2 regions of the Arthrobacter sp. NPDC093125 genome follow, and region 1 is predicted to be linked to the other one. Evidence: riboswitches for the same ligand, from Rfam matches in the RefSeq annotation. Region 1 holds a riboswitch; the other holds the start of a gene.
The links. Region 1 has a riboswitch for glycine ahead of gcvP (aminomethyl-transferring glycine dehydrogenase). Riboswitches for the same ligand answer to the same signal wherever they lie in the genome.
Positions count from the first base shown of each region.

Region 2: linked by a shared signal. The riboswitch ahead of gcvP (aminomethyl-transferring glycine dehydrogenase) and the one ahead of gcvP (aminomethyl-transferring glycine dehydrogenase) in region 1 are both predicted to bind glycine.

Region 1 is NZ_JBIVOQ010000019.1:12,768-27,646, forward strand. Features, by position in the region: gene ACIP9X_RS20715 (Rieske 2Fe-2S domain-containing protein) at 1-320, opposite strand, end outside; gene ACIP9X_RS20720 (DUF1540 domain-containing protein) at 432-716, opposite strand; gene lipA (lipoyl synthase) at 864-1,865, opposite strand; gene ACIP9X_RS20730 (L-serine ammonia-lyase) at 1,942-3,354, opposite strand; gene glyA (serine hydroxymethyltransferase) at 3,466-4,767, opposite strand; gene gcvH (glycine cleavage system protein GcvH) at 4,797-5,180, opposite strand; gene gcvT (glycine cleavage system aminomethyltransferase GcvT) at 5,259-6,380, opposite strand; gene gcvP (aminomethyl-transferring glycine dehydrogenase) at 6,390-9,242, opposite strand; glycine riboswitch at 9,392-9,492, opposite strand; glycine riboswitch at 9,822-9,920, shown strand; gene ACIP9X_RS20755 (amino acid permease) at 10,069-11,559, shown strand; gene purU (formyltetrahydrofolate deformylase) at 11,556-12,467, shown strand; gene ACIP9X_RS20765 (methylenetetrahydrofolate reductase) at 12,566-13,426, shown strand; gene ACIP9X_RS20770 (hypothetical protein) at 13,436-13,921, opposite strand; gene ACIP9X_RS20775 (hypothetical protein) at 14,250-14,792, opposite strand.
Region 2 is NZ_JBIVOQ010000006.1:242,275-257,153, reverse strand. Features, by position in the region: gene katG (catalase/peroxidase HPI) at 1-785, shown strand, start outside; gene ACIP9X_RS14045 (hypothetical protein) at 871-1,218, opposite strand; gene ACIP9X_RS14040 (DUF4193 domain-containing protein) at 1,424-1,726, shown strand; gene ACIP9X_RS14035 (hypothetical protein) at 2,076-2,627, shown strand; gene ACIP9X_RS14030 (APC family permease) at 2,735-4,294, opposite strand; gene ACIP9X_RS14025 (agmatine/peptidylarginine deiminase) at 4,291-5,349, opposite strand; gene ACIP9X_RS14020 (hypothetical protein) at 5,346-5,543, opposite strand; gene ACIP9X_RS14015 (Dps family protein) at 5,754-6,233, shown strand; gene ACIP9X_RS14010 (MFS transporter) at 6,340-7,881, opposite strand; gene ACIP9X_RS14005 (TetR/AcrR family transcriptional regulator) at 7,998-8,537, shown strand; glycine riboswitch at 8,682-8,780, shown strand; gene gcvP (aminomethyl-transferring glycine dehydrogenase) at 8,978-11,866, shown strand; gene gcvT (glycine cleavage system aminomethyltransferase GcvT) at 11,878-13,041, shown strand; gene gcvH (glycine cleavage system protein GcvH) at 13,579-13,962, shown strand; gene ACIP9X_RS13985 (L-serine ammonia-lyase) at 14,216-14,879, shown strand, end outside.

The DNA of each region.
Region 1 (14,879 bases):
CCCGTCGTGTCTGACCAGTCATTGAGCCCGGAGGCGGCTGTCGGAATGGCAGTCGCAATTCCCACCGCCACCAGGAGGTCGGCAGCCGGCTCGGAAGCCTTCCCGCCTATGGTGTCCAGCACGGTCGACATGCTCCAGGCTCCAATAGGCAAGTCAGTCATGATCGGATGCAGGGGATGGCCGATGGGCGTGCCGCTCAACAGGTTGCGGACGAATTGCGGCTGTACCGCCCATCCCACGGCCTTCGAAACGGAGGATGCGACCCCGTCGAAGCGGTCGAACCGTTCAATGGCATCCACTAACGCGAGCAACGGGTTCATGGCGGACTCCTTCGTCCCAGTCGTCAGGAAGTACAGCGTTAAATTCAGTTGTTGTGCGGGGAAGCAAACAGGGCCGGCCGCAATAGGCGGCCAGCCCTGTCAGGACGGCGGTTACCGGTGGGCGTAGGTGAGGCAGTCGGCGTTGTCGCGGCCTGGGCCTACGTGTACTTCGGGGGCTCCGCACATGAGGTGGTCGTTGTGGACGCACTCGGTGCGCTGGCAGGCTCCAACGTCTGCGAGGACCTTGGGGAGTCCGCCGTGGGAGCCGGTGTCGATGAAGGTGGCGCAGTGGGCGTGGTTTTCGTCGCCGCCGACGGTGATGGCGGCTGCGTTGCAGTTGGTGTGGTCGTTGAAGGAACAGTTCGTTACGCTGCAGTCTGCGACGTGCGTTGTCATGGGAGATTCCTCCTGGTCCCGGCCGCCCGGACGGGCAGCGCCTTGCGTCCACGGTATGCCGGTCCGCGCCGATCAAAAAGACCCAATCGTGTGCCCTAATTCTGCTTAGGGCCACCTTCTCCCGGCACTCCTTCCCGCAGGTACCAGTTATCCCGCGAGCAGGCTGCTGGCTTCCTGGCGGGTGGTTCCGGAGGATTCGATGTGGGCGAGTTCGGCGGGGATTTCCCGGCCTTTCTTGCGCATCGCGGTGGCCCAGAGCCGGCCGGCCCGGTAGGAGGAGCGGACCAGGGGGCCGGACATGACGCCGAGGAAGCCGATCTCGTCCGCTTCCTGCTGCAGTTCCACGAATTCCTGCGGCTTGACCCAGCGGTCCACCGGCAGGTGCCGTTCGGAGGGGCGCAGGTACTGGGTGATGGTGATCAGGTCACAGCCGGCCTCGTGCAGGTCCCGGAGGGCCTCGGAGATTTCCCCGCGGGTTTCGCCCATGCCCAGGATCAGGTTGGACTTGGTGACCATGCCCAGGTTCCGTCCCTGGGTGATGACGTCCAGGGAGCGTTCGTAGCGGAACGCGGGGCGGATGCGCTTGAAGATCCGCGGCACGGTCTCGACGTTGTGGGCGAACACCTCGGGTGCGGAGTCGCAGATCGCGGCAATGTGCTCGGGCTTGCCGGAGAAGTCCGGGATCAGCAGTTCGACGCCGGTGCCCGGGTTCAGCTCGTGGATCTTGCGGACCGTTTCGGCGTAGAGCCAGACGCCCTCGTCGGCGAGGTCGTCGCGGGCCACGCCGGTGACGGTAGCGTAGCGCAGCTGCATCGCCTGCACGGAGCGGGCCACCTTGGTCGGTTCGAACACGTCCACCGGGGAGGGCTTGCCGGTGTCGATCTGGCAGAAGTCACAGCGCCGGGTGCATTCGGAGCCGCCGATCAGGAAGGTGGCTTCCTTGTCTTCCCAGCACTCGAAGATGTTCGGGCAGCCGGCTTCCTCGCAGACGGTGTGCAGGCCTTCCTTCTTCACCAGGTTCTTGAGCTGGACGAACTCCGGGCCCATCTGGACCTTGGCCTTGATCCATTCCGGCTTGCGCTCCACCGGGGTGGCCGCATTGCGCTGCTCGATACGCAGCATCTTCCGGCCTTCTGGTGCCAGTGTCACAGGAGAACTCCTTCGAGGGTGAAATGCTTTTTCTTGTTTAGGCACGGCAACAGCCGCAGGGGGCGGCGGGCTTCGGCTAGCACGCGACGACGTTGACGGCGAGGCCGCCCATGGCGGTTTCCTTGTATTTGGAGCTCATGTCCTTGCCGGTCTCGCGCATGGTGATGATGACCTCGTCCAGGGAGACGCGGTGGGTGCCGTCACCCCAGAGCGCCATTTTCGCGGCGTTGATGGCCTTCGCCGCGGCGATCGCGTTCCGCTCGATGCAGGGCACCTGCACCAGGCCCCCGATCGGGTCACAGGTCAGGCCCAGGTTGTGCTCCATCGCGATCTCCGCGGCGTTCTCCACCTGCGCCGGGGACCCGCCCATCACCTCGGCCAGGCCCGCGGCGGCCATCGACGACGCCGACCCGACCTCGCCCTGGCACCCGACCTCCGCACCCGAAATGGACGCCTGCTCCTTGTACAGCACCCCGACCGCGCCGGCCGCGAGCAGGAACCGCACCACCACATCATCCCGGTCGGCCTGGCTGGCCCGGTCCATGCCCGGGGCATAATGCAGCGCGTAGTACAGCACCGCAGGAATGATCCCGGCCGCCCCGTTCGTCGGGGCCGTCACCACCCGCCCGCCCGAGGCGTTCTCCTCGTTCACCGCCAACGCGACCAGGTTCACCCACTCCTGCCAGTACATCGGGTCCCGGCCCTTGTCCTCCTTCAGCAGCCGCTCATGCCAGTCCGGAGCCCGGCGGCGGACCTTCAGCCCGCCCGGCAGCAGCCCCTCCCGCTGCAGGCTGGCCTGCACACAGGCCTCCATCACCGCGTAAATGTGCAGCAGCCCCGCCCGGATCTCCTCCTCGGACCGGGAGGCACGCTCATTGAGAAACATGATCTCGCTGATCGAGAGCCCCAGGGCCCGGCAGTGCTCCAGCAGCTCCACCGCGGTCCGGAACGGCAGCGGCAGCTCCTTCTTGGACTCCTCCAGCTCCTGCTGCGCCGCGTCCTCCTCACCCTCCCGGACAATGAACCCGCCACCGACGGAGAAGAACGTCGCCTTATGGATTTCGTCCCCGGCCGCGTCGGAGACGGTAAACGTCATCCCGTTCGTGTGCCGGGGCAGCACCGTCAGCGGCCGCAGCACCATATCCTCCACCCCATACGGCAACGGCACCCCGCCCCCGTCACCCGCGCCCGCCAGGCGCAGCGTCCCGGTCTCCGCGATCGACGCCAGCCGGGACTCCACCTCCTCCGGCAGGATCAGCTCAGGATGAAAGCCCTCCAACCCCAACAGGATCGCCGTCATCGTCCCGTGCCCGTGCCCCGTCGCGGCCAACGACCCATACAGATCCACCCGCAACGACGCCACCCGCTCCAGCACGCCCGAAGCCCTCAGCTCCTCCGCGAACACCGCAGCAGCCCGCATCGGCCCCACAGTATGCGAACTCGACGGGCCAATCCCGATTGAGAAAAGGTCAAAGACACCAACAGCCATGCGCTTGGTTCCTAACTAGATGATTGTTGTGGTCGGGTTTGGGGCGGTGCGGCCCCCTCCGGGGGCCGCACCATGGTGACGTACGCGGCCCCAACGGGCCAAAAGAGGCAGTTAGCCGAGGTTGGTCATGCCCGGGTAGAGCGGGTGCGCGGCGGCGAGAGCCTCGACGCGGGCGCGCAGGCCCGAAAGGTCGGCACCGGCGTCGGCGGTCAAAGCCTCGGCGATGATGTCCGCGACCTCTGCGAACGCGGCTTCGCCGAAGCCGCGAGTGGCGAGCGCCGGGGTGCCGATGCGGAGCCCGGAGGTGACCATCGGCGGGCGCGGATCAAACGGCACGGCGTTGCGGTTGACCGTGATGTCGATCGAGGCGAGGCGGTCCTCGGCCTGCTGGCCGTCGAGCTCACAGTGGCGGAGGTCCACGAGGACGAGGTGCACGTCGGTTCCGCCGGAGACCACGGAGATGCCCTTGGCGGTGACGTCCGGCTGGACCAGGCGTTCGGCCAGGATCCGGGCGCCGGCGAGCACGCGCTCCTGGCGCTCCTTGAACTCTGCCGAGGCCGCGATCTTGAATGCCACGGCTTTGCCGGCGATGACATGCTCCAGCGGTCCGCCCTGCTGGCCGGGGAACACGGCCGAGTTGATCTTCTTGGCGATGTCGGCGTCGTTGGTCAGGATGATCCCGCCGCGCGGACCGGCAAGGGTCTTGTGCGTGGTGGAGGTGGTGACGTGCGCGTGCGGCACGGGGGACGGGTGCAGCCCCGCAGCAACCAGACCGGCGAAGTGCGCCATGTCCACCATCAGGTACGCACCGACCGATTCGGCGATGCGGCGGAACTCGGCGAAGTCGAGCTGGCGGGCGTAGGCGGACCAGCCGGCAACGATCAGCTGCGGCTTGTGCTCCTGGGCCAGGCGCTCCACCTCGGCCATGTCGATCCGGTGGTCCTCCTCGCGGACCTGGTACGGGATCACGTTGTAGAGGCGGCCGGAGAAGTTGATCCGCATGCCGTGCGTCAGGTGCCCCCCGTGGGCCAGGTTCAGGCCCATGATGGTGTCCCCCGGCTTGATCAGCGCATGCATCACCGAGGCATTGGCCTGGGCGCCCGAGTGCGGCTGGACGTTGGCGAATTGGGCACCGAACAGGGCCTTCACCCGGTCGATTGCAAGCTGCTCGACGACGTCCACGTGCTCGCAGCCGCCGTAGTAGCGCTTGCCCGGGTAACCCTCGGCATACTTGTTCGTCAGCACCGAACCCTGTGCCTGCATCACGGCGGCAGCGGTGTGGTTCTCGGACGCGATCATCTCCAGGCCGTCGCGCTGGCGGGTGAGTTCGGCGTCGATCTTCGCCGCGATCTCCGGATCCAGCTCGCTAAGCTCAGCGTTGAGGCTGGGGGAGACGACCTGCTGGAAGGCCATTGTCTCTATGCCTGCGGCACGGGCGGCGCTCACAGCTCGCCGCCGTTCTTGGACGCGTATTCCTCGGCCGAGAGCAGTGGGCCCTCGGACTCGACGGCAACCTTGAAGAGCCATCCTGCACCGTACGGGTCGTTGTTGATGACCGCCGGATCGGAAACAACAGCGTCGTTGATTTCTGTGATCTCGCCCGTCACCGGGGAGTACAGGTCAGAGACCGACTTGGTGGACTCCACCTCGCCGCAGGTCTCCCCGGCGGTGACAGCGGAGCCAACCTCGGGAAGGTCCACGTAAACAATGTCACCGAGGGCATCAGTGGCAACAGCCGAAATACCGATGGTCGCCGGTCCGGATCCGTCAGCAGCAACCCATTCGTGCTCAGCGGAGTACTTCAGTTCAGAAACAACTTTGCTCATGTGATCTTTTCCTTTTACGTTCGAAATCGTGTGGTTGCGTACAGGGCTGCTGAGCGCATGCCCCGATTGGCCTAACAGCTACTTGGCGCGCTTGTAGAACGGGAGGGCCACCACTTCGAAAGCTTCCGCTTTGCCGCGGAGGTCTACCTCCAGGACGGTGCCGATTTCGGAGAGGGCGACGTCGACATAGGCCATAGCGACCGGGTAGCCCAAGGTGGGGCTGGGCTGGCCGGAGGTCACTTCGCCGACGACGTTGCCGTCCTTGAGTACGGGGTAGTGGCCGCGGGCGGCGCGGCGGCCCAAGCCCTTGAGGCCAACGAGCTTGCGGCCCGAGGTGGAACCGGCTCCGGCTTCCTTTTTGGCGGCCAGAGCGGCCTTTCCGACGAAGTCGCCTTCCTTGGAGAGTGCGACGACGGGACCCAGGCCGGCAGCGAACGGGTCGCCTTCGAGCGACAGTTCGTTGCCGTACAGCGGCATGCCTGCTTCGAGGCGGAGCGAGTCGCGGCAGGCCAGGCCGGCCGGGATGAGCCCGTGCGCAGCGCCCAGGTCCAGCAGCGCTTCCCACAAACCGGGGGCATCGGCATTGGGCACGTAGATCTCGAAGCCGTCTTCGCCGGTGTAGCCGGTGCGGGCCAACAGCAGGGTCTGGCCATTGATTTCCACCTCCACCGCAGCGTAGTACTTAAGGCCGGTGACCAGCTCGTGCTGCCCGGCCGGGACCAGGCCCAACAGGATGGCCTCGGCGTTGGGTCCCTGGACAGCGATCAGGGAGGTCTCGGCGGAGACATCGTCCACGACGACGTCGAATCCTGCTGCCCGCTCGGCCAAAGCTGCGGCGACCGTGACGGCGTTGCCCGCGTTCGGCACCACAAGATACTTTTCATCGCTCCGGCGGTACGAAATCAGGTCGTCGATGATGCCGCCGTCCTCGTTGCAGATCAGCGAGTACTTGGCCTTGCCGACGGCAATCGAAGACAGTTTTCCGGCCAGTGCGTAGTCCAGGAACGCTCCGGCGTCCGGCCCGGTCACCCAGACTTCACCCATGTGGGAAAGGTCGAAGAGGCCGGCGGACTTGCGGACGGCGTGGTGCTCGGCCAGCTCAGAGGTGTATTTGAGCGGCATCTGCCAGCCACCGAAGTCGGTGAAGGAGGCGCCGGCCTTTTTGTGCTCGTCATAGAGTGCGGTGTAGTTCTCAGTCATGGGAAGTCCTTAGTTTTCGAATGCTTCGATTGGCGGGCAGGAGCAGACCAGGTTCCGGTCGCCGGCTGCGCCGTCGATGCGGCCCACGGGCGGGAAGTACTTGTCCTGCTTGAGCGAGGACACCGGGAAGGCGGCCTGCTCGCGCGAGTAGGAGCTGTCCCAGTCAGAACTTACGACGGCGGCAGCGGTGTGCGGTGCGTTGCGGAGCGGACTGTTCTCCACGGTGAAGTCGCCGGCAGCGACCTGTTCGATCTCGGCGTGGATAGTGATCATTGCGTCGATGAAACGGTCGATCTCGGCCAGGTCCTCGGACTCGGTCGGCTCCACCATCAGGGTCCCGGCCACCGGGAACGCCAGGGTGGGGGCGTGGAAACCGTAGTCGATCAGGCGCTTGGCCACGTCCTCGGCGGTGACGCCGGTCCGTGCGGTGAGTTCGCGCAGGTCCAGGATGCACTCGTGGGCCACGAGGCCGCCCTCACCGGTGTAGAGCACCGGGAAGAACTCGTTCAGGCGGGAGGCGACGTAGTTTGCGGCGAGCAGCGCGGACTTGGTGGCCTCGGTCAGGCCCTCGCCGCCCATGAGCTTTACATAGGCCCAGGAAATCGGCAGCACACCGGCGGAGCCGTAGCGCGAAGCACTGATCGCAACGCCGTGACCGGCCTCGTGTGCTGCCTTGTTCGCGTCACCGGGCATGAACGGCGCCAGGTGGGCCTTGGCCGCGACCGGGCCAACGCCGGGTCCCCCGCCGCCGTGCGGGATGCAGAAGGTCTTGTGCAGGTTCAGGTGGGACACGTCCCCGCCGAACTTGCCCGGCTGCGCCAGCCCGACCAGGGCGTTCAGGTTCGCACCGTCAACGTAGACCTGGCCCCCGGCGGCATGAACTGCGTCGCAGACCTCGCGGACGTCGGCGTCGTACACGCCATGGGTGGAGGGGTAGGTGATCATGATGCAGGACAGCGCGTCCTTGTTGGCCTCGATCTTGGCGTACAGGTCCGCGTGGTCGATGGTGCCGTCGGCGGCGGTGGCCACCACGACGACCTTCATCCCGGCCAGCACGGCGGAGGCAGCGTTCGTGCCGTGCGCCGAGGCAGGGATCAGGCAGATGTTCCGCTGCCCCTCCCCGCGGGAGCGGTGGTAGCCGCGGATCGCCAGCAGGCCCGCCAGTTCGCCCTGGGAGCCGGCGTTGGGCTGGATGGAGACCTGGTCGTAGCCGGTGATCTCGGTCAGCTGCGCCTCCAGGTCCGCGATCAGCTCACGCCAGCCCTCGGTCTGGGAATCCGGCGCGAACGGGTGGATCGAGGCGAATTCCGGCCACGAGATCGCTTCCATCTCGGCGGTAGCGTTCAGCTTCATGGTGCACGAGCCCAGCGGAATCATGGTGCGGTCCAGTGCCAGGTCCCGGTCCGAAAGCCTGCGGATGTAGCGCAGCAGCTGCGTCTCGGAGCGGTGCGTGTTGAACACCGGGTGCTGCAGGTAACCGGAGGTGCGGAGGACAGACTCGGGCAGGTCAAAGCCTGCTGCGTCACGCACGGGACCGGCACCAAAGGCGACGGCAACGGCGGACAGTGTCGCCGCCGTCGTCGTTTCATCAACGGAGACGCCCACAGTGTCCTCGTCGATGAGGCGCAGGTTGATGCCGCGGGCTTCCGCTGCCGTGATGACCTTCCGGGCCTTGCCCGGGACGCGCACGGTGAGGGTGTCGAAGAAGGACTCGGCGACCAGTTCGCGGCCGGCTGTTTTCAGTGCGGCTGCCAAAACACGCGTGTTGTTGTGGACCGTTTCGGCAATCGCCTTCAGGCCGTCGGGGCCATGGTAGACGGCGTAGAAGGAGGACACGATGGCCAACAGCGCCTGCGCGGTGCAGATGTTGGAGGTGGCCTTCTCGCGCCGGATGTGCTGCTCGCGGGTCTGCAGTGCCAGCCGGTAAGCGGTGGCGCCGGCGTTGTCCTTGGAGACGCCGACGATGCGGCCGGGGAGTGTGCGCTCCATGCCGGTCCGCACGGCCATGTAGGCGGCGTGCGGTCCGCCGAAGAACAGGGGCACGCCGAGGCGCTGGGTGGAACCGACGGCGATGTCCGCGCCCTGCTCGCCCGGAGGCGTGATCAGGGTCAGCGCGAGGAGATCGGCAGCAACGGTGACGAGCGCGCCCCGTTCCTTGGCGGCGGCGATCACGGCTGACTGGTCCCAGACCCGGCCGGAAACGCCCGGCTGCTGCAGGACGACGCCGTTGATGTCGCCGTCGGGCAGTCCCTTGGACAGATCGGCGACCTCGACCTCGAAGCCGAGCGCCTCGGCGCGGCCCAGCACGATGGCGATGGTCTGGGGAAGGCAATCGGCGTCCAGGACCGTCTTGCCGTCCTTGGCGTCCTTATTTTTGTTGGCCCTGCGCATCAGCAGCACCGCTTCAGCCACGGCGGTGGCTTCATCGAGCAGCGAGGCGTTGGCCACGGGCAGGGCGGTCAGGTCCTGGACCATAGTCTGGAAGTTCAGCAGCGCCTCGAGGCGGCCCTGGGAAATTTCGGGCTGGTACGGCGTGTAGGCCGTGTACCAGGCCGGGGACTCCAGGATGTTGCGGCGGATCACCGGCGGCGTCACGGTGTCGTAGTAGCCCTGCCCGATCATCTGGACCGCAGTCTTGTTCTTCGCTGCCAGCCGGCGGAGCTCAGCGAGGACCTCGACCTCGCTGAGCGCGGCGGTGAGCTGCAGGGGGTTCTCTTGGCGGATGGAGGCCGGAACGGCGGTTTCAACGAGGCCATCGACCGTGTCGTAGCCGATGCTCTTGAGCATGATGTCGACGTCAGCCTGGCGCCGGGCACCGATATGCCGGTCAGCGAAAGTTGACGGAAGCGATTGAATCGTCATGAGGAACTCCAGGTCTGGCCGGCCTGAGGGGCACGGCATGGGTTGGGTTCCTCCCCGCTCTGTATTGGACCTGAGAGATTCCGCGGACATGGTCTTCCGCTTGCACCGTCGGTGAGCCAGGACGTTGCCTGACTACTTTCCAGAGTTGCCTCGCCGCAGCGGTACTTGGGCCTGAGAGATTCCTGGGGAGGATTTGCTCCTACGGCGCCTGCCCGGTGAATGACTGGGAGGACTCTCCCGCCACGGCTCGAAAGGCTATAAAAATGTGGGTGATTCGGCTCACAACTTACAGGAAAACTCCTTGCAGGCCAAATTGGGGCCGCGGCGCCGGTTCTTCAAGCGCTCGTTGTGAAGGCAGCCAGGGCGCCTGAACCAGGGCGCCTGAAAAGGGGTCGGTTTGACTTTTGCGCGTGACCAAGACCACACTGAACCGGTGGCTCGCGGGGCTCGAACCGGCTCAGCTAATCTTGGGCGGTACGCCCCCAGACAGCCCGATCTGCGAGATTTGAGATGGTGACGGCAGAGCCAGCCACCATCGCACGCATGATTCTTATCCCCTACACAACTGAAAAATGCTTACGACCTGCGGCGGGAGAGTCCTGCCGGTACATTCAGCAGGGCGCCGTAGGAGCAAATCCTCCCCAGGAAACTCTCAGGCCCCCGTACCGCCGCGGCGAGGCAACTCTGGAAAGCAGCCGGGCTGGTACCGGCTCACCGACGGTGCAAGCGGAAGACCATGTCCGCGGAATCTCTCAGGTCCAAGACAGAGCGGGGAGGAACCGAATCCTTGTGGCAATCGGATGCCACTTGAACGATGGAGTTCCTTATGACGATTCATCCCCCTGCTTCCTCGACCGGCGAGGCTCCCCGCCTCGAGCGGCAGCTGAGCAACCGGCACATCCAGCTGATCGCAATCGGCGGTGCCATCGGCACGGGCCTGTTCATGGGCTCCGGCAAGACCATCTCGGCTGCCGGTCCGTCCGTCATCTTCGTCTACATGATCATCGGCTTCATGCTTTTCTTCGTCATGCGCGCCATGGGCGAGCTGCTGTTGAGCAACCTGAACTACAAGTCCTTCAGCGACTTCGCCGCTGACCTGCTGGGCCCATGGGCCGGGTTCTTTACCGGATGGACGTACTGGTTCTGCTGGGTGATCACAGGAATTGCCGATGTGATTGCCATCGCGGGGTACTCCCGGGAACTCTGGCCCGGACTGCCGCTCTGGATCCCGGGCCTGGCCACAGTCGCCATCCTGCTGCTGCTGAATCTCACCACTGTCAAGGCATTCGGTGAAACAGAGTTCTGGTTCGCCCTCATCAAAATCATCGCCATCGCTGCCCTGATCATCGTGGGCATGTTCATGATCTTCAGCGGGTTCCAGAGCGACGCCGGCACGGCCAGCTTCACCAACCTGTGGAGCCACGGGGGCTTCTTCCCCAACGAATTCATGGGCTTCGTGGCCGGTTTCCAGATCGCCGTGTTCGCCTTCGTGGGTATCGAGCTCGTGGGCACAACGGCCGCCGAAGCGAAGAACCCGGAGAGGAACCTTCCCAAGGCCATCAACTCCATTCCGATTCGCGTGCTGCTCTTCTACGTGGGCGCCCTGATCATCCTGATGTCCGTCACGCCCTGGACCCAGTTCGCCGCCGGGCACAGCCCCTTCATCGCCATGTTCTCGCTGGCCGGACTCGGAGCCGCTGCCACGGTGGTAAACCTCGTGGTACTGAGCTCGGCAATGTCCTCCGCCAACTCCGGCATCTACTCGACCTCGCGGATGGTCTTCGGCCTGGCCGAGGAAGGGGACGCGCCCGCTGTCTTCAGCAGCCTGTCCCGCCGTAAGGTGCCCCAGAATGCACTGTTCCTTTCCTGCGTGCTGCTGCTCTCGGGTGTAGTGCTGATGTACGCCGGGCAGGATATCGGCAAGGCGTTCGACATGGTCACCACCGTCTCTGCCGTGTGCTTCGTATTCGTCTGGTCGATCATTCTCGCCAGCTACATCGCATTCCGACGCCGGCGCCCGCACCTGCACGCCGCCTCGAAGTTCAAGATGCCAGGCGGCATCCCGATGGTCTGGGTGGTCTTCGGATTCTTCGCCTTCGTGCTTTGGGCGCTCACCACCCAGCCGGACACCCTGGTTGCATTGCTGGTGACACCGGTCTGGTTCCTCATGCTCGGTGCGGCATGGCTCGTCCTGCGCCGCCGGCCGGCCCACCTGGCCCGTTTTGCCGCCTTCCAGGACGCTTTGCGAGCGGAGGAGATTGCCGCCCGCGAGCAGTCCGGCCGCCTGCTGCAGGAGAAAGAGAGCATCAAGGGATGATCGGGACCAAGCCGACACCGGCTTCCATCGCTCAAGTGCCTGACTCACGCGGGTCCGGCGGGGAGTTTGTACTCACGTTCCGCTGCACGGATTCGCTGGGCATCGTCCAGGCCGTCTCGGAATTCCTGCTGAGGCACGAATGCTACATCGTCGACATCAAGCAGTTCGGGGACCGGAGCGAGGGGCACTTCTTCATGCGGGTGCACTTCACGTCGACAGCCGGCACCGCAACCAGCGAGCAACTGCGCCAGGATTTCACGCCGTTGGCTGAGGAGTGGCGCATGGACTGGCGCCTGGAGCGCCACGGCCGCAAGCAGCGCATCCTGGTGATGGTGTCCAAGTACGAGCACTGCCTTAACGATCTGCTGGTACGCGCCCGCAGCGGTGAGCTGCCCGTTGAGATAGCGGCGGTGGTGTCCAACCACGGAGACCTGGAAGGTCTTGCCGCCTGGCACGGGATCCCGTTTCAACACATTCCCGTCAGTCCTGAAACCAAGCCCGAAGCGGAAGCCCGCCTCCTCGAGCTGGTGGACGCCTACGACGTCGAACTGGTGGTCCTCGCCCGCTACATGCAGGTTCTCAGCGATTCCCTGACGGCCCGGCTTGCGGGGAAGGCCATCAACATCCACCATTCCTTCCTGCCCAGCTTCAAGGGTGCCAAACCGTACCATCAGGCTTATGAGCGCGGCGTGAAGACAGTCGGAGCCACGGCCCACTACGTCAATTCAGAACTTGATGAGGGCCCGATCATCGCTCAGCAGGTCATCGAAGTCGACCACACCTACACTCCCTCCGATCTCGTGACCGTGGGCAAGGACGCCGAGTGCAAGGCACTGACGAACGCTGTGCGGTGGCATGCTGAGGGAAGAATCATTCTTTCCGGGAACCGGACGGTCATCCTTCGCTGACACGTCTTCTGATGCGGGGCCGCTGCAACAGGCGGTCCCGCATCAGAGACCAACCCGTGCCGTGCGCCGTTAGGGCCGGCCAAATTTGGAGTTTCCTCATGACGATTCAATCTCTTCCCTCACGCCATGCCGGCCCTGAGGCCGCCCATTCAGCATCCGGAGCCCGGACGCAGCTTTCCGCGCGGCTGGAGATCATCCCTACGGACGGCATCGTCTCCAAGGTCCAGGCCCACGTTCCCGCCGGGTCCACGCTGACCGTGACCTGCCTTGCGCATCACGGCGTCAGGGCCACAATGGAGGCGTCAGTCCAGCTTGGCCGCCGCGGCTACAACGTGATCCCGCATCTCGCCGCCAGGAGCCTGGAAAGCCGGGCGCAGCTGGAGGGGATCCTTCGTGACTGTGAAGCCTCCGGCATCACGGAAGTCTTCGCCATCGGGGGCGACGCCCCGCATGCCGCCGGCCCCTACAACAACAGCGGCCGGCTCATGGAGGACATCGCGGACATGACCGGCGGCAATTTCGCCGTCGGTGTCGCCGGATACCCGGAAGGGCATCCACGCCACAACGAGCTGCATATGCTCGATGCCCTGCTGGAGAAACAGCATCTGGCGTCGAACGTGGTGACGCAAATGTGCTTTTCGGCCCAGAGGATCAGCTGGTACGCCGAATTGCTGCGGCGCGAAGGCGTCGACCTTCCGATCTGGGCGGGAGTGGCCGGAACAGTCCCACGCGCGAAGCTCATCGCGCTTGCCACAAAAATAGGGGTTGGCCCGTCCCTGAAGTTCCTGAACCGCAAGGGGCCGCTCGCCCGCAGGCTCCTGAACGCAAGCAGCTATTCTTCCCAGTCCCTTATCGCCGAGCTCTCCGCCGCCCGGCCGGCCCTGGCAGGCATCCACCTGTACAGCTTCAACAACATTGCAGGGCATTCCGCAACACTCGGAACGGACTCGGCAGACTAAGCCGTTGGTTCACTCCGGAATCTCCAGCCGGAAGCCGCAGCGGCAGCCGAGTATCTGGATGGGCAGTAAAACCCTGCGCAGCCGGCCGGGAGAAGGGCCGTTGCTGAACCAGTAATGAAGGGCCTGGAATTCGTGGCCCGTTGGTTCCATCGGGCGTCCGCAGTGGATGTACTCGTCACCGAAGATGAGGAGGTCAGGGGTCCAGAGCACTTGCCGCAGAGCAGCGGTGACGTCACCCATATAGGCGGTGTGTTCATGAAAGCGCAGGCAGTCCATGCAGGTGTAGGAGACCGTGACCAGGTCGCCGTCGCCGGCAGCCAATGCCGTTATCGCACGGATGGCCAGGTTGTGCTCGGTGCCGCATTCTTCGCAGCGGAGGCGGTGCGGCTTGGGCTGCCGGCGATCTCCCGGCCTGTGGCCGCTGGGCGTGAAGGACATGCTACGCTGCACAAACAAGGCGGGACGCTGGCCGGCGGCTTTCGGCCCGTCGGTCATATGGGGAGTGTGTGGCGCCGGGGCCCGCTGTTCTGGCCGCCGATGCATTCTGGAAAAACTGTTGCTGCGATGAGGCCATGGGTGGCGCTTTCCGCGAGGTGCATCTTTGCCGCCGTTTTGCTGCAGCGGCCGTAGTCCCGGCCATGCACTTGGCCTATCGGAGTTCTAACTCCGTCGAAGGAGAAATTTAACTCTACGACGGGCAACACCGGGTGTACAGGCGCGCGGTCAGTGAGCGCTACCGGCTCAGGGCGGGTCATCCTGCTGCATGCCGGCACAGTCCGGCGGCGTTTGGGCACGGGACTAGTCACCGCCCGTGCCTATTTTGTTACGGCGCGGGAACCATCCAAAAACCCGCCACAGCAGCAGCCCCCGGGTCGGTGGTCATGCGATTGCCCTGGGCGAAGACGGGACCTGCTTCAAGGGCGACTTTGAGGCTCGCTTTGGCTCCGCACTCCATGGGCAGCGTGTGCTCCGTCCCTCCCCTGTGATCGGGCTGAGTGATGGAGAGCGATGCGGAGGACACCCCGATGCAGGCGGCGGTAACCGTATACGTTCCCTTTGGTATTCCTGCCAGGGACCCACGGAACCCGCTGCCGCTTATTCCGCCTGAGCTGGCAAACACGAGGTTGCCCGGCTTCGACCCCAGCAGGACTTCCAGTTGGGACTGATTTCTTGCCTGGGCTTCGGCAAGGCCAGGGTCGGCGGTTGGTGGGGGAGGGGGTGCAGTCCGGGAAGCACTTGGAGGCTCCGTCACCGGAACAGGACTGTTATCCGCGTACTCGCACCCGCTGATGGCCATCCCGGCACCAGCCATGACCAGCAGCAGCACGGTGCCCGCGACCGGACGTTCTCCCCCAAGAGTTGCCATCCCGAAATCCTACAAGGCGGCACCGGACCCGGTCGCCTCGGACCGGCCCCGGGATAGTGGCAGGCGGGACAGGCAGAGGCTACGACA
Region 2 (14,879 bases), on a different contig from region 1:
CTTCCACCTTCCGCAAGACCGACAAGCGCGGCGGCGCCAACGGCGCGCGCATCCGACTGGAGCCCCAGCGCGGCTGGGAGGTCAACGAGCCCGAGCGGCTGGCGGCTGCGCTGCAGGCGGTCGAGGCGGTGCAGCAACAGTTCAACAGCGGCCAGAACGGTGGCAAGAAGGTCTCGCTGGCGGACCTGATCGTCCTCGGCGGCTGCGCGGCCGTAGAGAAGGCCGCGAGGGACGCCGGCTTCGCCGTCACGGTGCCCTTCACTCCGGGCCGGACCGACGCCTCCCAAGACGAGACCGACGTCGAGGCGATCCAGTACCTGCAGCCCCGGGCGGACGGGTTCCGCAACTACGTCCGCCCCGGCGAGAAGCTCCAGCCCGAGACCCTCCTGCTCGACAAGGCCTACCTGCTGGACCTCTCCGCGCCGGAGCTGACGGTGCTTATCGGTGGCATGCGTGCACTGGGCGCCAACGTCGGCGGTTCCGCCCACGGCGTCCTCACCGACAGGCCCCAGGTCCTGACGAACGACTTCTTCGTCAACCTGCTCTCCCCGGGCACCCGGTGGAAGGCATCGGAGGCGGAGGAGAACGTCTACGAGATCAGCGACGTCGCCACCGGCGAGCTGAAGTGGACCGCCACCCCCGTTGACCTGGTCGTCGGCTCCAACTCGCAGCTCCGCGCGCTTGCGGAGGTCTACGCGAGTGAGGACGCCAGGGAGAAATTCGTCAACGACTTCGTGGCGGCCTGGGCGAAGGTCATGGAGCTCGACCGGTTCGACCTGCGCTGACCGAAGCGTCCGGGGCCGGCTGCAGATGCGGCCGGCCCCGGAGCAAGTGGCTCACCCGCCGGAAGCGGCTGAACCACGGAGGGCCTTAGTCGCCGTCGATCTGCTCCAGCAGGTCCTTAGCCGCCTTGGCGATATCCTCGTGGTCGTACTGCGCTGCACGGCTTTCCAGCGAAATGATGGCGCAGCGGTGCACTTTCTTGAAGTCACCGAACGGGAAACTGACGCTGCCCTTGGTGCCGTCCGACTGTTCCCGGTCAATGCCGAGGTGCCACTTCGAGAACTCCTCAAAGCCCTGCTTGTCGATGAACGAGTTTTCCTCGTCGGTCGAGGGGGCGTGTTCGCTCCAGTCGTCGCGGATGTCCCGCTCGACCTTTCCCTTTTTCACCAGTGCTCGGGCGTTGTCGAGGGCCTTGCGGTTGAGTCTGGTTGCCATGAGGTGCCTCCCTGCCCGAGAAAAGTGGACTTTTCGTTCAGGCTAAAACGGACGACGGCGAGCCGCCAGCCCCCGGGCGGATCAGCCCGACGGGGCCCGGATTGTCGGCTTGGCCACACTAGTCTTCCCTTTTGCGCCCTATGACCTAAACTGCTTCACTGAGGTGCCTGAAATGGCGCTGCGCAGCAACGAAAGTGAACACGTTATGGCTACCGATTACGACGCCCCACGCAAGACAGAAGAAGAGAATCCCTCCGAATCGTTGGAGGCCCTTCAGGCGTCCCGCGGCGGCGGCGCGCAGACCGCGGTTATTGACGTGGATGAGAACGATACGGCCGAGGGCATCGACCTTCCGGGAGCGGATCTCTCCAACGAAGAACTGACGGTCATTGTTGTTCCGGAGCAGTCCGACGAATTTACCTGCTCCTCCTGCTTTCTGGTGCGCCACCGGTCCCAGGTCGCGCGTGAAAAGAACGGCATGAAGTACTGCCGCGACTGCGAAGGCTGATACAGCCCCGGGCGGAGGCCCTGCGCCCATCTTGCGGCGCGCCCCAGTAGCACGGCAAAGCGAGACGCCCGCAACCCGACAGGGACGCCGGCGTCTCGCTTTTCTGTGCCCGCAGTGCGTTTGAGCCGTACCGCCGCGATATTGGCCGTTACCGGCGGTAACAGCGATGTAGAGAAAGGGCTACGAACGCCTCTCGACGTCCCCAAAAACCGCCCCGGAATTACGGTCCCGTGATCGGTTTCCCGGCGGTTTAACGGTTGCACGAAGAACCGGAAACATCCCTCGTCTCGGGCTTTTGGCGCTCCTACGCTGGAGTTATCCAATCACTCACACCCGAAAGGGGTGCTACATGAAAAAACTAAGCGCCTGGCTGACAGCCATCATTGTGGCTCTCGGGCTGGGCCTGCTGGTTCCGGGGTCCGCCTCCGCAACCACTTCCTACTGCGGTTTGGTCTGGGGCTCGCTGGCCAAGGCCAACCAGACCATGAGCGCCGCATCGGTAACCAATGTGCGCTCGGGGCAGCACTACTGCTTCGACCGCCTGGTCATCGACGTCAAGGGCAAGGCAACCGGCTACAACGTCCGCTACGTCTCGAAGGTTGTACAGGACGGCTCCGGACTTCCCATCAAGCTGAGGGGCGGTGCATTCCTGCAGGTCACCGCCCACTCGCCCAGCTATGACAGCGCCACGGGCAAGGCCACCTTCGTGCCGGCCAACCGCTCCGAGGTGACCAACGTTTCGAAGTACCAGACGTTCCGGCAGGTTGCCTGGGCGGGCAGCTTCGAGGGTTACACCACGCTGGGACTCGGCGTCCGCGCCCGGCTTCCCTTCAAGGTCTTTACCCTTGCCGGTCCCGGCAACGGCTCCAGGCTCGTGATCGACGTCGCCCACCATTGGTGACGGCCAGCAAAGCCACTTAAACAAGCGGCGCCCCGCTCCAGGGAGGAGGCGGGGCGCCGCTTTGCCTGCGTCGTGCGAAACACGTGCAGTAAGGCGCGCGGTAACGCCTACTCGGGAACCACCAGCGCAGGAGTGTCCTTACGGATCGTCTCACCACGGAAGAACCCGGGCCGCAGACGCGACATCACCAGCATGAACACAGCGCCCAGTGCCAGGATGCCGACGCCGAGCACGAACACCAGGCCCACACCGAAGATTTCCGAACCGCTGCCGAATTCCGGAGCCCAGCTGTCCGCGGCCGTCTGCAGGAAGACCACCAGGAGGCCCAGGCCGCCCAGCAGGGGGCAAACCAGCCGCAGCAGGAAGTTGCGGACGCTGCTGAAGAGGGTGCTGCGGAAGTACCAGACGCACGCGAAAGCCGTCAGCCCGTAGTAGAAACAGATCATGAGGCCCAGGGCGAGGATAGTGTCATTGAGGACGTTCTCGCTGACAACATGCATCACGGCGTAGAACCCGGCCGAAAGGAGGCCGGAGGCGATGATGGCGAAGCCCGGCGTCGCGAACTTCCCGCTCATGCGGCTGAAGGGCTGTGGCAGTGCGCCGTAGTGCGCCATCGCCAGCAGGCTGCGTGACGGCGACGTGAACGTGGACTGGAGCGAGGCCGCCGAGCTGGACAGGACTGCCAGTGACATCAGGATGGCGAACGGACCCATGATGGGCGAAGCCAGCGCCGTGAAGATGTTGGCGTGATTTTCCTCGTTGTTGAGGCCGATCCCCGTGGTGCCGACGCCGGCGAACATCATGGTGGCGATGGTGATCAGGAGATAGATGCCAAGGACGACGACGGCGGTCACGGTGCCTGCGAGGCCGGCGGTTTTCTTGCCGTTGGAGGTTTCCTCGTTCACGGTGAGGCACACGTCCCAGCCCCAGTACACGAAGATGGACAGCGAGATGCCGGCCGCTATCTGGCCGAACGTCTCGATTTTGGTTACATCGAACCACTCCCAGCTGAACGGGATGGAGGTTTCGGACGAGGACCAGTTCGCAAAGGCGAGGCCCACGAACAGTGCCAGCACAAGCAGCTGGAAGCCCACCAGGCCGTACTGCACGATCTTTGTGCTGTGCAGCCCGCGGTAGCTCACCCAGACCGCCAGCGCCACAAAAACGAAGCAGGTTGCCACGTTGAGGAGCTTGTTGGCGGCGAGATCGGCCAGTTCGGGAGTGCCTGTCAGCTGTGCGAGGAAGAGATAGAAGAAGTCCACGGCCACAGCCGCCAGGTTGGACAGCACGATGATGTTGGCGGCCAGCAGGCCCCAGCCGCCCATCCAGCCGACCCAGGGGCCGAAGGCCTTGGTCACCCACGTGAAGGTGGTGCCGCTGTCAGGCGAATCGGTGTTCAGCTCCCGGTAGGCAAGGGACACCAGGATCATCGGGATGAAGCCGATGAGGAAAATGACCGGAAGCTGCAGCCCTGCCTCGGCGACGGTGGGACCGAGGGCGCTGGTCAGCGTGTACGCCGGCGCAATCGTCGAAATACCAAGAACGACGACGGCGAGGAGACCCAGCTGCCCGCCCTTCAGTCCCTTGGTGGTAATGCTGTGTGAGGGACTGGCTGTGCCGGCGGCGCTTCCGGCCGGCGCGGTGGTTGGGCGGGTGGTTTGGCTCATGACGTACCCTTTCTGGGATGCAGCCCGGACCAGGGGGCAGCGGGCTGCTGCTGGGTGATGCAGTGGATTCCCCCGCCGCGGGCGAAGAGCTCGCGCGCGTCAATGCCCACCACACGGCGGCCGGGATAGGCGTCGGCGAGAATGCGCAGGGCTTTCTCGTCATTGGGGTCGGAGAACGTGCAGGCAAGGACTCCGCCGTTCACCACAACGTGGTTGATGTAGCTGTAGTCCACGAAGCCCTCGGGGTCTGTCAGCGTCTCGGGGGCGGGAACCTCGATGATGTTCCATTCCCGTCCGGCGGCATCCCGGGTGGAGGACAGGAAACTGATGAGCTCCCGGCTGAGGTCGTAGTCAGGGTGCGCTGGGTTCTGCTGAGCATGGACTAGGAGCGTGCCGGGAGAAGGGATGGCGGCAACGAGGTCCACATGACCCCGGGTGCCGAACTTTTCTGAGTCACGCGTCAGGCCACGGGGCAGCCAGATCACGTGGGTAGCGCCGAGAGTCCGGGCCAGCTCCGCTTCAATGTCGGCCTTGCCCAGGCCGGGATTGCGTCCGGGATCGAGCTGGACGGTTTCGGTCACCAGCACAGTGCCCTCGCCGTCCACCTGAATGCCGCCGCCTTCGTTCACCAGCCCGGACACCAGGTGATCTGCGCCTGCGCGTCCCGTCACCTCGGCTGCGATGAGGGCATCCTTATCCCAGCGGGCCCACTCCTGCGCGCCCCAGCCGTTGAAGACCCAGTCCACCGCGCCCAGCGTGCCGCGGCCGTCCAGCACGAAAGTCGGGCCGATGTCCCGCATCCAGGCATCGTTCAGTTCCGCTGCAAGCACCTCGACGGCGGGCGCCAGGTAGCGCCTGGCTGTCTCGACGTCGTCGGGGGCCACCATTACCGTAACCGGCTCAAATTCAACGGCAGCGTTTGCGACGGCGGCCCACACTGAACGCGCAGTGTGCGCCTCTTCTGCCGTCTCGCCCAAGGTGTAGCCGCCGGTGGGAAACGCCATCCAGAGCCGCTCCTGCGGCGCCGTTTCGGCCGGCATGCGCCAGGTGCTCATGCGTTCACCTCGACCAGCGGTGCCAGCTCGCCTAAGGGGGCGGCGTGTTCGATGCCGTCGTTCAGTTCGGCGCGGGCGGCTGCGGCGTTGCTTTGCCAGCGGTGCTGGATAACCCCGGTCCGCAGGGCCGGCCGCGTGGACGGCGCTGTCCCGGTGGGGGAGTCGGGGGCAATGAGCCTGGTGATTTCAATCATGATGATTACTCCATTGAGACGACCGTCACTAAATGAATGACGTTCATTTAGTATGCACACTGCAGTCGGTACTGGCAAGGCTTATTTGAATGCTGATCATTTATGACTAGAAATAATAAGTAAGCTGATTGTGAAATTGGGCTTCGCTCCTGCCGCCCCGGTTGCGGGCTGCGGTAGCGTCAGAACTGCTGGACCAATCGAGGAGGACGAATGAAAGCTTCACCGACCCTGACCAACAACATGCAGGCCGTGCTCGCGGACCTGATCGAGTTGCATCTCCAGGGCAAGCAGGCGCACTGGAACATCGTGGGGACCAACTTCCGGGACCTCCACCTGCAGCTTGACGAGATCGTCGACGCAGCCAGGGCCTTCGCTGACGACACCGCGGAGCGGATGCGGGCGCTCCATGCCCTTCCTGACGGCCGCAGCGAAACGGTGGCCAAGTCCACCAGCCTGGCCCAGTTCCCCGAAGGCCTCATCAGCACCAAGGATGCGGCCGTCCGGATTGTTGCTGCCTTGGAAGCCGCCGTGGGGACCATGCGCAAGGTCCATGACGAGGTGGATGAGGAAGATCCCACCACCGCCGACCTGCTCCACACCTTCATTGAGAAGCTGGAGCAGTTCGCCTGGATGCTGAGCGCCGAGAACATGAAGCCCACCGCCAGCGTCACGCAGCCTGACGACAAGTAGCTCCACCTGCTGCGGCCCTCGGCCACAGAGCAAAACAGCCCCGGAACCAGTTCCGGGGCTGTTTTTGTGCCAGCGCGTCCGCCGGGACGGCCACCGTTGGGGCTGCTCACCGCGCCCGCGGCACCCTGCGCAGAACGACGGCGGACAGGACGGCCGCTGCGGCCATCAGTACCAGTGCAATCGCCGCAGTGATGTGGACGCCTGAGTCGAACGCCGCGCGGGCAGCCGCTGCGAGAGCTTCGGCCAGCGGGGCGGGCAGTGTCCCGGCCAGCTCGACCGCTCCCGCGAGCGTTTCCCGCGTCCCGGCCAGGGCTTCGGCCGGTGCTGCCGCCGTTACAGCTGCAGGCAGCACCAGCTGCCCCTGGTACGAGGCGGTGAGGATGGACCCCAGGACCGCTGTCCCGAGCAGGGAGCCCACCTCATAGCCCGTCTCGGAGATCGCTGCGGCGGCCCCCGACCTGGCCGGGGGGACAGCCCCGAGGATCAGGTCGTTGGAGATGGTCTCGGCCGCGCCCACGCCCACGGCCAGCAGGAGCAGCGCGCCCAGCAGCAGCCCGGGGCCGGAGGAATGGTCGCCGAGGGTCACGAGCCCGTAGCCCGCGGCGCTGAGCGACAGGCCGCCGGCCACCACGAACCCGGGGCGCACCTTCCGCACCAGCGGCACCACGAGCAGCCCGGCCATCACCATCGCGGCAAGGGCGGGAAGCATGGCGGTTCCCGATGCCGAAGGGGACATGCCCTCCAGTAGCTGCAGGTGCTGGGCCAAAAACAGGATGAAGCCGTTATAGGAGAACAGTGCCAGGACGTTGGCGGTGATGGCAGTGCTGAAGACGGGGTTCCTGAAAAGCGACAGGTCCAGCAGGGGAGATGCCAGGCGCTGCTGCCGCCGGACAAAAGCCCAGCCCATGAGTGTGCCAAACGCAATGATGGCGAGCGGCGCCGTTCCGGGGCCCTCTGTTGCAAGCTCCTTGATCCCGTAGACGGCCGGCACCATCGTCAGCATCGAAAGCAGGATGCTGAGGGTATCGGGGCGGCCGGGGTTCGGATCCCTGGATTCCGGGATGAAGAAGGGGCCGAACAGCAGCAGCGGCACCATAATCGGAACGGCAACCAGCAGCACGGCACCCCACCAGAAGTGCTCCACCAGCCATCCGCCGAAAATGGGGCCAAGGGCGGCTCCGCCCGAGAAGCCCGCCGCCCAGATGGCAACGGCCAGCCGCCGGCGGTTGGGGTCCGGGAAGATATTGCGGATCAGTGAGAGCGTGGACGGCATCAGCATGGCGCCAAAGAGGCCCAGTCCGGCACGTCCGGCAATCAACCACTCGGCACTCGGGGCGAACGCGGTGGCAGCCGAGACTGCCGTGAACCCCGTTGTGCCGATGAGGAGCAGCCGCCGGCGCCCGATCCTGTCGCCCAGGCTTCCCATCGCCACCAGCAGCCCTGCAAGGACAAGCGCGTAAGCATCCACAATCCACAGGAGCTGCACGCCGGAGGGGTCGAGGCTGCGGGCAATCGCCGGGAGGGCAAACGTCAGGGCGGTGTTGTCCACGGCCACGAGCAGGACGGGGAACATCAGCAGGCCCAGGGCAAGCCAGTCGCGCACTCCGCCTTTGGGCCCCCGGGCCGTGCGGTGCGGAAGCTGCCTCATTCCTTCGCCGGCGGGCTGGCGCTGCCGGAACTTTATCGACGTCGTCATGACTATAACTATACCGTCTGGACGGTATAGTTACAGCCACACTTCCTTCAACGGGCATGATTGGAGCCATGGCAAGAAAACCCGTAGCCCGCAGCGCCGTCCTCGACGCCTTTGAGGCCCTTCTCATCGAAGTTGGAGAACGCGCCGCCACTCTGGACGCCGTCGCCGGGCGCGCGGGTGTTTCCAAGGGCGGGCTGCTCTACCATTTCCCGAACAAGGAAGCGCTGATCGGCGTCCTCCTGGACCGCCTGGATGAGTATGCCGAAGCCGATGCGCAGGCCATGTCCACCGCGCCTGAAGGGGCGGCGGCTTACTTCATCAAGTCCTCCGTCTGGGCTGACACCCCGTTGGACCGCGCCATCGTGGCCAGCACGCGTCTGGCGGAGGTCGCCCATGAGGAGACCCGGCGCCGGTTCGCCCGCATCCAGCAGCGCTGGCTGGATGAGATCGCCAAGGACGTGGGTCCGGACCTTGCCAAGGCGGTCCTATATATGGGGGACGGCCTGTACTTCAATGCAATGCTCTCGATCGGTCCCGCCGCGACGGCTGCGGAGACGGCTGCCGACGTCGAAAGCCTGCTGTCCGCGCTGGCGCGGCTCCGGGGCTGAGGGATGCCTGCTCAGGGGCGAAATCCTTCGCTGCGCGGGGCCCGGCAGGTGGGGCCCGGACGCCGCCGTTGCAGTTTGCGGACGGGTCCGGGACGTAGGAGAATAGCCGGTGTGGCTGATGCCACCGCTAACTGAATATGCCTTTGATCTGCGGCGGGAGAGTCCTGCAAGTAGGTACAAGCAGGCGCCGTAGGAGCAAACCCTCCCCAGGAATCTCACAGGCCCATGTACCGCCGCGGCGAGGCAACTCTGGAAAGTAGCAAGCTGTCCGCCATGAGCCCCGGGAGCACCGGACAACTCAGGACACGCTGTGCTCACCGACGGTGCAAGCGGAGCTGCGAACGATGTGCGCGCCGCGGAAACTCTCAGGTCCAATACAGAGCGGGGAGGAACCCGAATCACTGTGGCGTACCCTGCGCCGCCTGAGTAATGGAGTTCCTTTGACCGTACATTCAGCCTCCGCCTCCTTCGTTGACCGGCATATCGGAGCCCGCCGTGCAGCCGACGTTGACACCATGCTCAAGGCTGTCGGCTTCGACACCGTTAATGCCCTGGTTGATACCGCCGTTCCCAAGGACATCCGGCAGGACACTGCTCTGGAACTCTCTGCTGCGTTGAGCGAGGTTGAAGCGCTCGCCGAACTTCGGAAGCTGGCCGCCAAGAACAAGACCGCTGTGCAGATGATCGGCCAGGGCTACTACGACACAGTGACGCCGCCGGTGATCCGCCGCAACATCCTGGAGTCCCCCGCCTGGTACACGGCGTACACGCCCTACCAGCCCGAAATTTCCCAGGGCCGCCTTGAGGCGCTGCTGAACTTCCAGACCATGGTCCAGGACCTCGTCGGCCTGCCGATCGCCAACGCCTCGCTGCTGGATGAAGCCACCGCCGTGGCTGAAGCCGTGCTGCTGATGCGGCGGGCCAACAAGAACAAGCAGGCCCGCGACGGCAAGACTGTCCTGGACGCGGACTGCCTGCCGCAGACCATTGCCATCGTCAAGGGCCGCGCCGAGGCGCTCGGCTTCGAGGTGGAGGTCGCGGATCTGTCCAAGGGATTGCCCGACGGCAACATCAACGGCGTCGTGCTCCAGCAGCCCGGCGTGTCCGGCCGGGTGTTCGACCACTCCGGCATCATTGCCGCCGCCAAGGAACGTGGCGCGCTGGTCACGGTCTCCGCTGATCTGCTGGCACTGACCCTCATCACCCCTCCCGGCGAGCAGGGCGCGGACATCGCCGTCGGCTCCGCGCAGCGCCTGGGTGTGCCGCTGTTCTACGGCGGACCCCACGCCGCCTACATGGCCGTGCAGAAGGGCCTTGAGCGCTCCCTGCCCGGCCGCCTGGTGGGCGTCTCCAAGGACTCTGCCGGAGTACCGGCGTACCGCCTCGCACTGCAGACCCGCGAGCAGCACATCCGCCGTGAAAAGGCGACCTCCAACATCTGCACCGCTCAGGCGCTGCTGGCCATCGTCGCCTCGATGTACGCCGTCTACCACGGACCGGAGGGCCTAAAGGCGATCGCCGAGACCGCGCACAGCCACGCCAAGATTCTCGCGGCCTCACTCAAGGCGGCCGGGCTCGAGGTCCTGCACACCAGCTTCTTCGACACCGTGACCGTGTCCGTTCCGGGCAAGGCCGCCGGCATCATCGCCGCAGCGGAAGAGAAGGGCATCAACCTCCGTGTGATTGACGCCGACACCGTCGGCATCTCCACCGACGAAACTACGACGCCGGCCATCGTGGCGGACGTTCTGGCCGCCTTCGGCGCCACGGCAGTGGGAGCCTCGGGCAGTTTCGCTCTTGACGCCGCCGTTGAACGTTCCTCCGCATACCTGCAGCACCCGGTGTTCAACACGCACCGCTCCGAGACGCAGCTGCTGCGCTACATCCGCAGGCTTTCGGACCGGGATCTGGCGCTGGACCGCACCATGATTCCGCTGGGCTCGTGCACGATGAAGCTGAACGCTACCGCCGAGATGGAAGCGATCTCGTGGCCGGAGTTCGCCTCGATCCACCCGTTCGCGCCGGATTCCCAGACCGAGGGCTGGCGTGAGCTGATCGCGGACCTGGAGGCGCAGCTGACCGAGATCACCGGCTACGACCAGGTCTCCATCCAGCCCAACGCCGGCTCCCAGGGCGAACTGGCGGGCCTGCTGGCGATCCGCGGCTACCACCGCTCCCGCGGGGAGGGGCAGCGGAACATCTGCCTGATCCCTGCCTCGGCGCACGGCACGAACGCTGCCTCCGCCGTGCTGGCCGGGATGAAGGTCGTCGTGGTGGCCACCGCCGCCGACGGCACCATCGACCACGCGGACCTGTACGCCAAGATCGAGGCCAACAAGGACGCGCTGTCCTGCATCATGATCACCTACCCCTCCACCCACGGGGTGTACGACGCCGACGTCCGCGAGGTCTGCGACGCAGTTCATGCCGCCGGGGGCCAGGTCTACGTTGACGGTGCGAACCTGAACGCCCTGGTCGGGCTGGCGCAGCCGGGCAAGTTCGGCGGGGATGTGTCCCACCTGAACCTGCACAAGACCTTCTGCATCCCGCACGGCGGCGGCGGACCCGGCGTTGGCCCGGTCGCGGCCAAGGCCCACCTGGCGCCGTTCATGCCCGGCAACGCCGCGTCCTGGACCGAAGGCGATGACGTGCCGATCTCGGCCTCGCGCTACGGCTCCGCCGGTGTCCTGCCGATCTCCTGGGCATACGTGAAGCTCATGGGCGGCGACGGCCTGACCGAAGCCACCAAGTCCGCGCTGCTCGCCGCCAACTACGTGGCCGCGCAGCTCAATGAGTTCTTCCCGGTGCTGTACACCGGTGAGGGCGGCGTCGTCGCGCACGAATGCATCCTGGACCTGCGCGAACTCACCGCCAGGACCGGCGTCACGGCCGAGGACGTGGCCAAGCGCCTGATCGACTATGGTTTCCACGCCCCCACCCTGGCGTTCCCGGTGGCCGGGACCCTGATGGTGGAGCCGACCGAGTCCGAGGACCTGGCCGAGATCGACCGGTTCATCGAGGCCATGATCTCCATCCGCCACGAAATCGACCAGGTGGCCAACGGTGACTTCACCGTGGAGAACAGCCCGCTGCGCAATGCCCCGCACACCGCGGCCGCCGTCATCAGCTCCGACTGGGACCGCTCCTATCCCCGCGAGCAGGCCGTTTTCCCCGTGCACGCCCTGAAGCAGGACAAGTACTTTGCCCCCGTGGGCCGCATCGACGGTGCTCTGGGTGACCGGAACCTGATCTGCTCCTGCCCGCCCCTCGAAGCGTTCGAGGAAAACACGGCGGCGTTCGAGGAGAACACAGCAGGCGCTGAGAACTGAGGACCGACCTTATGACTGAAAAGTACACAGCCCTGTACGAAGAGCACAAGAAACTCGGCGCTTCCTTCACCGACTTCGGTGGCTGGCAGATGCCGCTCAAATACACCTCCGAGCTGGCAGAACACCACGCCGTCCGCAACGCCGCCGGCATCTTCGACCTCTCCCACATGGGTGAAGTCTGGGTGACCGGGCCCGGCGCCGCAGCCTTCCTGGATTACGCCCTGGTGGGAAAGATCTCCGCGATGGCAGTGGGCAAGGCCAAGTACTCGCTGATGTGCAACGAGGACGGCGGCATCATCGACGACCTCCTCGTGTACCGGCGCCCTGCCAGCGCTGAGGCTGCCGGGACCGAAAGTGCCGACAGGTTCCTCGTGGTGCCCAACGCCGGCAACGCGGCCACGGTAGCCGCGGCCCTCGCCGAGCGGGCAGCGGGATTCGAGGTCGTCGTGGACGATGTCTCCGTCGACACCTCGCTGATCGCTGTGCAGGGTCCGAAGGCCGAAGAAATCCTCCTTCGCCTCGTTCCCGCAGCGCAGCACGAGCTGGTCACCGGTTTGAAGTACTACGCCGGCGTCGAGGTCCCGTTCCTCGTGGCCGGCGCGGGCCAGGAGCTGCTGCTGGCGCGCACGGGCTACACCGGCGAGGACGGCTTCGAGATCTTCGTGGACAACGCCGACGCCGCCGCCCTCTGGCAGGCAGTCATCGCCATTGCCGACGAAGGCGAGCTGACGCCCGCGGGGCTGGCTTGCCGCGATTCGCTCCGCCTGGAGGCCGGGATGCCGCTGTACGGCAACGAGCTGTCGCTGGAAGGCGACCCGTTCGCTGCCGGCCTGGGTCCCGTCGTCGCACTGTCCAAGGAAGGCGACTTCGTCGGCAAGGCCGCCCTGGCCGCCAAAAAGGACGCCGGAGCCGGAACCAGCACGGGCCGCAAGCTCGTAGGCCTCAAGGGCCTCGGCCGCCGCGCCGGACGCGCACATTACCCGGTGCTCAAGGACGGCAAGGTCGTCGGCGAGGTCACCTCCGGCCAGCCCAGCCCTAGCCTCGGCTACCCGGTGGCCATGGCTTACGTGGACGTCGAGTACACCGAGCCCGGCACGCCCCTGGACATCGACCTCCGCGGCAAGGCAGAGCCGTTCGAAGTCGTCGCACTGCCTTTCTACAAGCGCTCCAAGTAGCCCGGCGCTGGTTGAGCCTGCCGAAACCGTCGAACCCTGCTGGTTGAGCTTGTCGAAACCAGCTCTGTGCGGGGCCGGCGGTGGCTGGCTTGCGCCCGTCGGGGCTGACATCCTCCGCGTGCTCGGTCGCGTAGACGCCCGCTGAGCGGACGTGACGCTCCCTTAGACGCACGCTTCCGGATGCCAGCCCCGAAGGGGCCCGGCAACTCACCTCCCAGCCACTCCAGTTACCGAACGAGAGTCAACTCGCCCGCCAGCCGCGCACCGCGTTCCGACGTTCTTTGCGTCTTCGGTCGCCAGGGGGTGGGAAGCATGTTCGCCTGCCGCGCGTGCGGCTTATGAAAACTAGGCCAACGGGCGAAGTCGCGGGGGGACTGTTGGATCCCAAAAACTGAACTGGATATCGACGGGTGAGGGGATTCCGGAAGCGTGCTCCCCACCAAGCACGCGGAGGAATTCGGTCATCCGCCACTTACCCCAGGCACCACTGATTGAGCCCCACGAGAATTTTCACACCAAGAGAAAAGGAAAAAGCACATGGCAAAAGTTGCCGCTGATCTGCAGTACTCCGAGGAACACGAATGGCTTGCCCGGGAGGATGGGAACGTGGTTTCTATCGGGATCTCTGCCGTGGCTACTGACGCCCTCGGCGACATCGTCTACGTCGACCTGCCTGAGATCGGCTCAACCGTGACGGCGGGGGAGACCTGCGGCGAGGTGGAGTCCACCAAGTCCGTTTCGGACCTGTACTCTCCGGTTACGGGCGAGGTCACCGAAACCAATCCGGCCGTCGTCGACGACCCCGCGCTGATCAACAGCGATCCCTACGGCGCTGGCTGGCTTTTCAAGGTTGCTGCCGAGTCAGAGGGACCGCTGCTCTCCGCCGAGGAATACGCGTCCAAGAACGGCGGCGAGCTGTAACAGGCGCAGCTGCCCCACTGCCTGACCCAGCAGCTGAGCCTGCACGACCAAACGGGGGTAGCGTGGATTAGAGAGACTTCTGACGAATCCGCTGGTTGAGCTTGTCGAAACGTTGGTCCCGACAGGTTCGATCAGCGGGTCCGAGTGCGATCGGAGCAGCGGATCCAGCGCAACACGGAGTCAGCAGACCCAGAGCAATACATCCGGCAGGACCATCTGCCGGACCAGAGCAAGACCAAGTTAGGAACCGGCAATGGCTGTTGGTGTCTTTGACCTTTTCTCGATCGGGATTGGCCCGTCGAGTTCGCATACTGTGGGGCCCATGCGGGCTGCTGCGGTGTTCGCGGAGGAGCTGAGGGCTTCGGGCGTGCTGGAGCGGGTGGCGTCGTTGCGGGTGGATCTGTATGGGTCGTTGGCCGCGACGGGGCATGGGCATGGGACGATGACGGCGATCCTGTTGGGGTTGGAGGGCTTTCATCCTGAGCTGATCCTGCCGGAGGAGGTGGAGTCCCGGCTGGCGTCGATCGCGGAGACCGGGACGCTGCGCCTGGCGGGCGCGGGTGACGGGGGCGGGGTGCCGTTGCCGTATGGGGTGGAGGATATGGTGCTGCGGCCGTTGACGGTGCTGCCCCGGCACACGAACGGGATGACGTTTACCGTCTCCGACGCGGCCGGGGACGAAATCCATAAGGCGACGTTCTTCTCCGTCGGTGGCGGGTTCATTGTCCGGGAGGGTGAGGAGGACGCGGCGCAGCAGGAGCTGGAGGAGTCCAAGAAGGAGCTGCCGCTGCCGTTCCGCACCGCGGTGGAGCTGCTGGAGCACTGCCGGGCCCAGGGGCTCTCGATCAGCGAGATCATGTTTCTCAATGAGCGTGCCTCCCGGTCCGAGGAGGAGATCCGGGCGGGGCTGCTGCACA